2 linked regions of the Telluria mixta genome follow. The protein of the gene in region 2 interacts with the protein of the main gene of each other region in a pairwise test. Links are inferred from orthologs where the notes say so. Each region holds a gene or a part of one and is shown on either strand. Other genes may lie near its edges.

The links. Proteins that work in one complex are often made in the same cells at the same time.
Region 1: the proteins of hflK (region 2) and ftsH interact in binary tests that used the Escherichia coli proteins (3 or more experiments, as listed by UniProt). The link is inferred for Telluria mixta from one-to-one orthologs.

What each region holds. Positions count from the first base shown.
Region 1 is NZ_CP119520.1:7,088,533-7,093,868, forward strand. Bases 1,015-4,000 are described here. They hold ftsH (ATP-dependent zinc metalloprotease FtsH), read right to left. Parts: upstream 3,454-4,000; coding sequence 1,576-3,453; downstream 1,015-1,575. Other genes in these bases: folP (dihydropteroate synthase), read right to left, coding at 1,015-1,501; P0M04_RS31155 (RlmE family RNA methyltransferase), read right to left, coding at 3,677-4,000. In the rest of the region: glmM (phosphoglucosamine mutase), read right to left, coding at 1-640; more of folP, read right to left, coding at 659-1,014; more of P0M04_RS31155, read right to left, coding at 4,001-4,324; ribosome assembly RNA-binding protein YhbY, read left to right, coding at 4,368-4,835; P0M04_RS31165 (DUF4149 domain-containing protein), read right to left, coding at 4,890-5,330. UniProt on the Escherichia coli protein: Acts as a processive, ATP-dependent zinc metallopeptidase for both cytoplasmic and membrane proteins. Plays a role in the quality control of integral membrane proteins.
Region 2 is NZ_CP119520.1:3,949,616-3,952,904, forward strand. The notes cover bases 342-3,289. They hold hflK (FtsH protease activity modulator HflK), read left to right. Parts: upstream 342-1,083; coding sequence 1,084-2,496; downstream 2,497-3,289. Other genes in these bases: hflX (GTPase HflX), read left to right, coding at 342-1,080; hflC (protease modulator HflC), read left to right, coding at 2,496-3,289. Also shown: more of hflX, read left to right, coding at 1-341.

The sequences.
Region 1 (5,336 bases), 3.1 Mb from region 2 along the record:
CGTCCGGCTTGGTGCCCAGCTCGACGACCTCGGCGCCCAGTTCATGGAACACGTGCGGCGCGATGTTGTAGGCGGCTCCATGGGCGCAGTCCACGACGATCTTCAGGCCGCGCAGGTCGAGCTCGTTCGGGAACGTGCTCTTGCAGAATTCGATGTAGCGGCCCTGCGCGTCGCGCAGGCGCACGGCGCGGCCCAGCTTTTCCGACGGCACGCAGCCCATCGGCTGGTCGATGGCCTCTTCGATCTCGAGCTCGACGGCGTCCGGCAGCTTGGTGCCGTGCTCGGAGAAGAACTTGATGCCGTTGTCCTGGAAGGGATTGTGCGAAGCCGAAATCACGACGCCGGCCTGCAGGCGCAGTGCACGCGTCAGGTAGGCAATGGCCGGGGTCGGCATCGGACCGGCCAGCATCACATCGACGCCGGCTGCCGAGAAACCGGCTTCCAGCGCCGCTTCCAGCATGTAGCCGGAAATGCGCGTGTCCTTGCCGATCAGGACCGTCGGACGCCCGCTCGTACCTGCGCGGCCCTTGGCCAGCACCTTGCCGGCGGCATAGCCCAGCCGCATCACGAAGTCAGGGGTGATGGGCGACTTGCCCACCAGTCCGCGTACGCCATCGGTACCGAAATATTTGCGTGCCATTAATTAAATTCTCTTCATCTATTGATTATTCGTAGTGGCCGCCTGCCATACCTTCAGCGCATCCACCGTCTCTGCCACATCATGGACCCGCACGATCCGGGCGCCCTGCGCTACCGCAGCGAGTGCGCCGGCCAGGCTGCCGGCGAGGCGCTGCTCCACGCTGCGCCCCGTCACGGCGCCGATCATCGATTTGCGCGACAGTCCCGCCAGTACAGGCAGGCCCAGTTCGCTTTCCATGCGGCTTATGCTTCGGAGCAAAGCGTAATTATGCTCGACACTCTTCCCAAAACCAAATCCCGGGTCAATCGTGATGCGCTCACGTGCCACACCCGCCGCCAGCAGCGCATCGACACGCTCGCGCAGGAAGGCGATCACATCGGTGACGACGTCCTCGTAATCCGGCCTGGCTTGCATGTCTTGCGGGGTGCCCTGCATGTGCATCACGCACAGCCCGCAGTCGCTGTCCTTCACGGCCTCGATGGCGCCGGGTGCCTGGAAACCGTTGATGTCGTTGATCATGTCGGCGCCGGCGATGATCGCCTCGCGCATCACATCCGGCTTGCACGTGTCGATCGACAGCGGATAGCCCAGTTCGCGCAATGCGTAGATCGCGGGCATGACGCGGCGCAGTTCTTCGTCGACGGGGACACTGGGCGAGCCGGGACGTGTGGATTCGCCACCGATGTCGATGATGTCGACACCATCCTTGATCATCTGTTCGGCCCGCTCCACGGCAAATTCGAGGGCCTGGTAACGGCCACCGTCGGAAAAGGAATCGGGGGTGACGTTGAGGATGCCCATGACGAGTGGGCGCTGGGCGAGGTCATAGCCGAAACGGCCGCATTGCAGATATTGACGCATGACGAAAAACCAACGGGACAAAGAATAAAAGGCACCCGCTCGGGGTGCCTTTCGTGTGTGCTATGACGCAGCGATCAAGCCGGTGCCGTCGCGTTCGGGGCGACGCCGCTGTCGCTCGGAGGCGTGCGCTTGGTCAGTACCACCGACTTCGGCGGGCGCGGCTCGCGGCCGGCCATGATGTCGTTGATCTGGTCGGCATCGATGGTTTCCCATTCGAGCAGCGCCTTCGTCATCACTTCGACCTTGTCGCGGTTTTCTTCCAGCAGGCGGCGTGCCAGCGTGTACTGCGTGTCGAGGATGTTGCGGATCTCGGCATCGACTTTTTGCTGCGTCGCTTCGGAGATGGTCTTCACGGAGCCGCCGAAGAAGCCTTCGTTCGGATCGTCCTCGTACACCATCACGCCCATGCTTTCCGACATGCCGAAGCGGGTCACCATCGAACGGGCCAGCTTGGTCGCGCGGGCGAAGTCGTTCGATGCGCCGGTCGACATCTGGCCGACGAAGATCTCCTCGGCGATGCGGCCGCCAAACAGGATCGAGATCTCTTCCAGCATCTTGTCCTTGTAACCGGACAGGCTGTCATGCTCCGGCAGCTGCCAGGTCAGGCCGAGGGCATAGCCGCGCGGCATGATCGTGACCTTGTGCACCGGATCGGCCTTCGGCAGCAACTTGGCGATCACCGCGTGGCCCGACTCGTGGTAGGCCGTGTTGCGGCGCTCTTCCTCGCGCATGACCATCGACTTGCGCTCCGGACCCATGAAGATCTTGTCCTTCGCGTCTTCGAAGTCGCTCATCTCGACGAGGCGCTTGCTGCGGCGCGCAGCGAACAGCGCGGCTTCGTTGACCAGGTTGGCCAGGTCGGCGCCGGAGAAGCCCGGGGTGCCGCGGGCCAGGATGTCGGCCTTCACGTCGGTGCCGATCGGCACTTTACGCATGTGCACGTTCAGGATCTGCTCGCGGCCGCGGATGTCCGGCAGGCCCACCATCACCTGGCGGTCGAAACGGCCCGGACGCAGCAGCGCCTTGTCCAGCACGTCGGCGCGGTTGGTCGCGGCGATCACGATCACGCCCGACGACGCCTCGAAGCCGTCCATCTCGACCAGCAACTGGTTCAGCGTCTGTTCGCGCTCGTCGTTGCCGCCGCCCATGCCGGCGCCGCGGTGGCGGCCGACGGCGTCGATCTCGTCGATGAAGATGATGCACGGCGAATGTTTTTTCGCGTTCTCGAACATGTCGCGCACGCGGGATGCACCCACGCCGACGAACATCTCGACGAAGTCGGAACCGGAGATCGAGAAGAACGGGACCTTGGCTTCGCCGGCGATGGCGCGGGCCAGCAGCGTTTTACCGGTACCCGGGGGACCGACCATCAGCACGCCGCGCGGGATGCGGCCGCCCAGTTTCTGGAACTTGGTCGGGTCCTTCAGGAAGTCGACGATCTCGCCCACTTCTTCCTTCGCTTCGTCGCAGCCGGCGACGTCGGCAAACGTGACGGTGTTGTTCGTTTCATCCATCATGCGCGCCTTCGACTTGCCGAACGAGAATGCCCCGCCCTTGCCGCCGCCCTGCATCTGACGCATGAAGAACACCCAGACCCCGATCAGCAGCAGCATCGGGAACCAGGAAATGAAGACTTGCTGGAGGAACGACGGCTCCTCGGGCGGCTTGACGTCGAAGCGCACGTTGTTGTCGCGCAGGTCGCCGATCAGGCCGCGGTCGAGCATGGTCGCGGTGGTGCGGACCTTGGTGTCGTCGGTGCGGGTCGCGGTAATGCTCGAACCTTCGATCACGACGTCCTTGATGCGTTTCGCCTTGACGTCATCGAGCAGCTCGGAATAAGCAATGGTCTTGCTGCCGCCCGCGACGCTGTGGTTGTCGAACTGCTTGAACAGCATGAACAACAGCAGCGCGACCACCACCCAGATGGCGGATTTGGAAAACATATTATTCACGAAGACTCCTCTGATGCGAACGCATCTTTTCCCATTTTTTCAAAGGCAGATTTTACCGCAATAAGCAGCCCGTGCCACGCACGACCGCCATAGTACTTATGCTCCACTATAGCCGGTTTTTATTTCCGTTGCGCAGCCATCATGTACACAGACGTGGCTGTCCTTCGCTGATGTGCGGTTGCACCGCAGGAAATCAAGGGCGTTTCCGTCGATTTTCGCAATTTCAGGCAGAAGGATTCTTCAGACCACGCCCCAGCAGGAAAATTTCCGAGGATTTGTCGCGACTGGCCTTCGGTTTGATCTGTTTGACGACCTTGAATTCGGTGCGGAACTTCTCCAGGATCTGGGTAAAACCCATGTCCTTAAAGCATTTCACCAACAATGCGCCCGATGGTTTGAGGTGCATTTGAGAGAACTCAATAGCGAGATCGATCAAATCCTCCATGCGCGCCGCATCCGCCGACGGAATACCGGAGAGATTCGGCGCCATGTCGGACAACACGAGATCGGCCATACGGCCTTCGAGAACGCCGGCCAGCTCGTCGAGCACCTCCTGCTCGCGGAAATCGCCCTGGATAAAATGCATGTCTGCAATCGGCTCCATCGGCAGGATGTCCAGGCCGATCATCGTGCCCTTGATGCCGCCCTCCTCGCCGCCGGCCAGCTTGCGCCGCGTGTACTGCCCCCAGCTGCCGGGAGTACAGCCGAGGTCGACGATCACCTGACCCGGCTTGATGAGCTTTTCGCTTTCGTCGATTTCCTTCAGCTTGTAGGCCGCACGGGCCCGATAGCCCTCTTTCTGTGCCAATTTGACATATGGATCGTTGATGTGATCGTGAATCCAGTTTTTATTGAATTTGTTCTTGGCCATTCGCGTAAAATACTGCTTTTAATAGGTATCTCAAAATAACATCATGATCAAACTTACACCGGTCGAGCGTGCAGCGCTGCGTGCGGAAGCCCACGGACTCAATCCTGTCGTCATGATCGGCGCAGACGGCCTGACCGAGGCCGTCATGAAGGAAATCTCGTCCAGCCTCGACGCGCACGGCCTCATCAAGGTACGCGTGTTCGGCGACGACCGCGAAGAGCGCATCGCGATCTACGAACGCATCTGCGCGGAACTCGACGCCGCGCCCGTCCAGCACATCGGCAAGCTGCTCGTGCTGTACCGCCCGAAGAAGGACGACGTCAAGGAACGTTCGACCAAGTCCGGCAAGGGCCTGCGCGAAGTCACCATCGTCAAGCCGAGCCCGAGCGGCACCAAGAAGCCGACCGTGACCAAGGTCCTGCTGAAAGGTAACGAGCGCGTCACGCAAGGCGGCAACATCAAGCGGGCCAAGCCACGTCAGGCCAGCACCAAGAAGACGGCCCTGAAATAAGCCGTGTTCACCAAAAATTAACCGGGGCCGCTGCCCCGGTTTTTTTTCGTTCTTCTACCGCGCCTTTACAACCAGCATTGCACCGAGGATGCTCTCGGCCAGGTATAACACCTGCGACACCCCGTGCAGCGCCGCGAACGTCCCCCACTGCGGCGACGCCCGCACGCCGGCCGGCCCGGCCGACTCGCGGATCGCCGCCATCATCGGCTGCAGGCCGAGGTAGACGACGAGGCTGCACGCCAGCATCCCACCCACGATCCAGTACAACCAGCGCCGACGCCGCGCATCCAGATCGACCGAACGCGCAACCAGCAGCCCGAGCAGCACGGCCAGCGCGATCGCGAGCCAGGCCGAACGCGTCAGCATGACACCGACGACATTGCCGGCCTGCGTGCTGTCGAGGACGGCGAACGCGCTCGGCGCGGCCAGGTAGCTGACGGCCCACACGCTGCCGGCCCACAGGGTAGCCAGCAGCAGGCGCGTGTTGGCGAGCATCGCGGC
Region 2 (3,289 bases):
GAAGAACTGGCCCTGCTGGCGCGCTCGGCGGGGGCCGAACCGATCAGCACGATCACTGCAAAGCGCAACAGTCCCGATCCTGCGTATTTCGTCGGCAGCGGCAAGGCCGACGAGATCGCGCAGGCCGTTCTCGCCGACAAGGTCGAGATCGTCATTTTTAACCACGCCCTGTCGCCCGCCCAGCAGCGTAACCTGGAGCGGCGGCTCAACGTGCGCGTGGTCGACCGTACCAGCCTGATCCTCGACATCTTCGCGCAGCGCGCGCAGAGCCACGAGGGTAAGCTGCAGGTCGAACTGGCCCAGCTGCAGCACCTGGCCACGCGCCTGATCCGCGGCTGGACCCACCTGGAACGCCAGAAGGGCGGTATCGGTCTGCGCGGTCCCGGTGAAACCCAGCTCGAGACCGACCGCCGGCTCATCGGCGAGCGCGTCAAGATGCTGCGCACCCGTCTCACCAAGCTGCGCAAGCAGCACGAGACCCAGCGCCGTTCGCGCGGGCGCAACCAGACATTTTCCGTGTCGCTCGTCGGCTATACCAACGCCGGCAAGTCGACCCTTTTCAACACCCTGACGAAGGCCGGGGTGTATGTCGCGAACCAGTTGTTCGCAACGCTCGACACGACGTCGCGCCGCCTGTACCTCGGTCCGGACACCGGCAACGTGGTCGTGTCCGATACCGTCGGTTTCGTGCGCGAACTGCCGCACCAGCTGGTCGCCGCATTCCGCGCCACGCTGGAAGAAACCATCCATGCCGACGTGCTGCTGCACGTCGTCGACGGCGCTTCTCCCGTGCGGATGGAGCAGATCGAGCAGGTCAACGAGGTCTTGCGCGAAATCGGCGCCGACCACATCCCGCAGATCCTGGTCTGGAACAAGATCGATGCGGCCGGCCTCGAGCCGGGGATCGAGCGTGATGAATATGGTAAGATCAGCCGCGTTTTCATCAGCGCCAGGAGCGGCGCCGGCCTCGATCTGCTGCGCGAGGCCATCGTCGAGGCAGCCGGCAGCCCGGCCGTTGTGCCCGGTGTCGACGAGCACCCCGACCTCATGCCCGCGACTCCCCATCCCGGACCACACTAGTCTATGCTTGTTTCTCTGATCAAACGGATCGGCGCGCGGCTGGCGCCGACCGGTCGTCACGCCGGCGCGCGCAAGGCCGGCGTGCCGCTTTTTTCCCTCAACGATCCACGCTGGGGCCACGATCCCAAGTCGAACGAGGGACGCCGCCCGAACAATAACAACAAGAACGACAGCGACGGTCCGCCCGATCTCGACCAGCTGTGGCGCGACTTCAATCAGCGCCTGAACCGCCTGTTCGGCGGCAAGCGCGGCGGCGACGGCGGCCCGTTCCGTCCGGACGCGCGCGGCGTCGGCCTGACGGCCACCGTCGTCGGCGCCATCGCCCTCCTGATCTGGCTCGCCAGCGGCGCGTTCATCGTGCAGGAAGGGCAGGTGGGCATCGTGACGACGTTCGGCCGCCTGTCGCACGTGACGGGTGCCGGCTTCAACTGGCGCTGGCCGGCGCCGTTCCAGTCGCACGAGACCGTCAACACGGCCCAGGTGCAGACGGCCGAGATCGGCTACCGCGCCAACGTGCGCAACAAGCAGCCGAGCGAGGCGCTGATGCTGACGGGCGACGAGAACATCGTCGACGTCCAGTTCTCCGTGCAGTACAAGATCAAGGACCCGGTCGCCTGGGTGTTCAACAACCGCGACCAGGTCGAGACCATCCGTGACTCGGCCGAGACCGTCGTGCGCGAACTCGTCGGCCAGAACAGGATGGACACCGTCCTGTACACGGGCCGCGACAAGCTGGCGGTGCAAGCCCGCGAAGCGGTCCAGCGCCTGGCCGACCGTTACAAGATGGGCGCGGAGATCGTCGGGGTGACGATGCAGTCCGTGCAGCCGCCCGACCAGGTCGCCGCCGCGTTCGAGGACGCCGGCAAGGCGCAGGAAGAGCGGGTTCGTGCGCGCACCGAAGCGCAGGCGTTTGCCGACGAGGTCATCCCGCAGGCGAAGGGCAAGGCTGCCCGCCTGCTGCAGGATGCGGAAGCGTACCGCGCCAGCGTCGTGAGTGTCGCGACCGGCAATGCCGCGCGCTTCGACAAGATCGTGGCCGAGTATGCGAAAGCCCCGGCCGTCACGCGCGACCGCATGTATATCGAGACGATGCAGCAAATTCTTTCCAGTACCAGCAAGGTCATGATCGACGCCAAGACCGGCACCAACCAGATCTACCTGCCGCTCGACCGCCTGCTGGCCCAGTCGACGGCCAACGAGGCGGCGCGCGGCGCCAATTCCGGTCCGGTGATGGCGCCCCAGCAGAATCCGGCGCAGCCGCAGCCGCAGCCGCAGCCACAAGCACAGCAACAAGCGCAGCCGCAGCCGCAAGCACAGGCCGCGCAGCCGCAACCGGAAGCCGCGGCGGCCGGTGAATCGAACCGCACGCACGACCTGCGCAGCCGCGACACGGGCCGCGAAAGGGAGAGCCGCTGATGAGCCGCCTGTTAGCCAGCCTGCTCGGCGCCGCCATCGCGGTGGCGCTCGTGTCGTCGTCCGTGTTCGTCGTCGACCAGCACCGTTATGCCGTCGTGTACGCGCTCGGCGAACTGCGCGAGGTCATCCAGGAGCCGGGCCTGAACGTCAAGGCGCCGCCGCCGTTCCAGAATGTCGTCTTCCTCGATAAACGCCTGCAGACGCTGGACACGCCGGACGGCGAACGCTACCTGACGGCGGAAAAGAAGGACCTGCTCGTCGATGCGTTCGTCAAATGGCGCATCGTGAATCCGCGCCAGTACGTGATCGCCATCGGCAGCAACGCCGACCGCGGCGGCGAGCGCCTGAACCAGCTCGTCCGCAATGCGCTTACGGCCGAGATCGGCAAACGCAACCTGGCCGACGTGCTGACGGGCGGCAAGCGCACGGACGTCGCCAACGCCGTCCGTGCCGACCTGGCCAGTGGCGCGAAAGACCTCGGCGTGGAAGTCGTCGATGTGCACCTGAAGCGCATCGACTTCATCGACCAGGTCAACAACGCCGTCTACGAACGCATGAAGGCCGACCGCGTGCGCGTGGCGAACGAACTCCGCGCGACCGGCGTGGCCGAGGCGGAGACGATCCGCGCCGACGCCGAGCGCCAGCGCAGCGTGATCGTCGCCGACGCCCAGCGCGATGCCGAGACGATCAAGGGAGAAGGCGATGCGCAGGCGTCGCAGATCTATGCCCAGTCGTTCGGCAAGAACCCCGAGTTCTACCGGTTCTACCGCTCGATGGAGGCCTACAAGGCCAC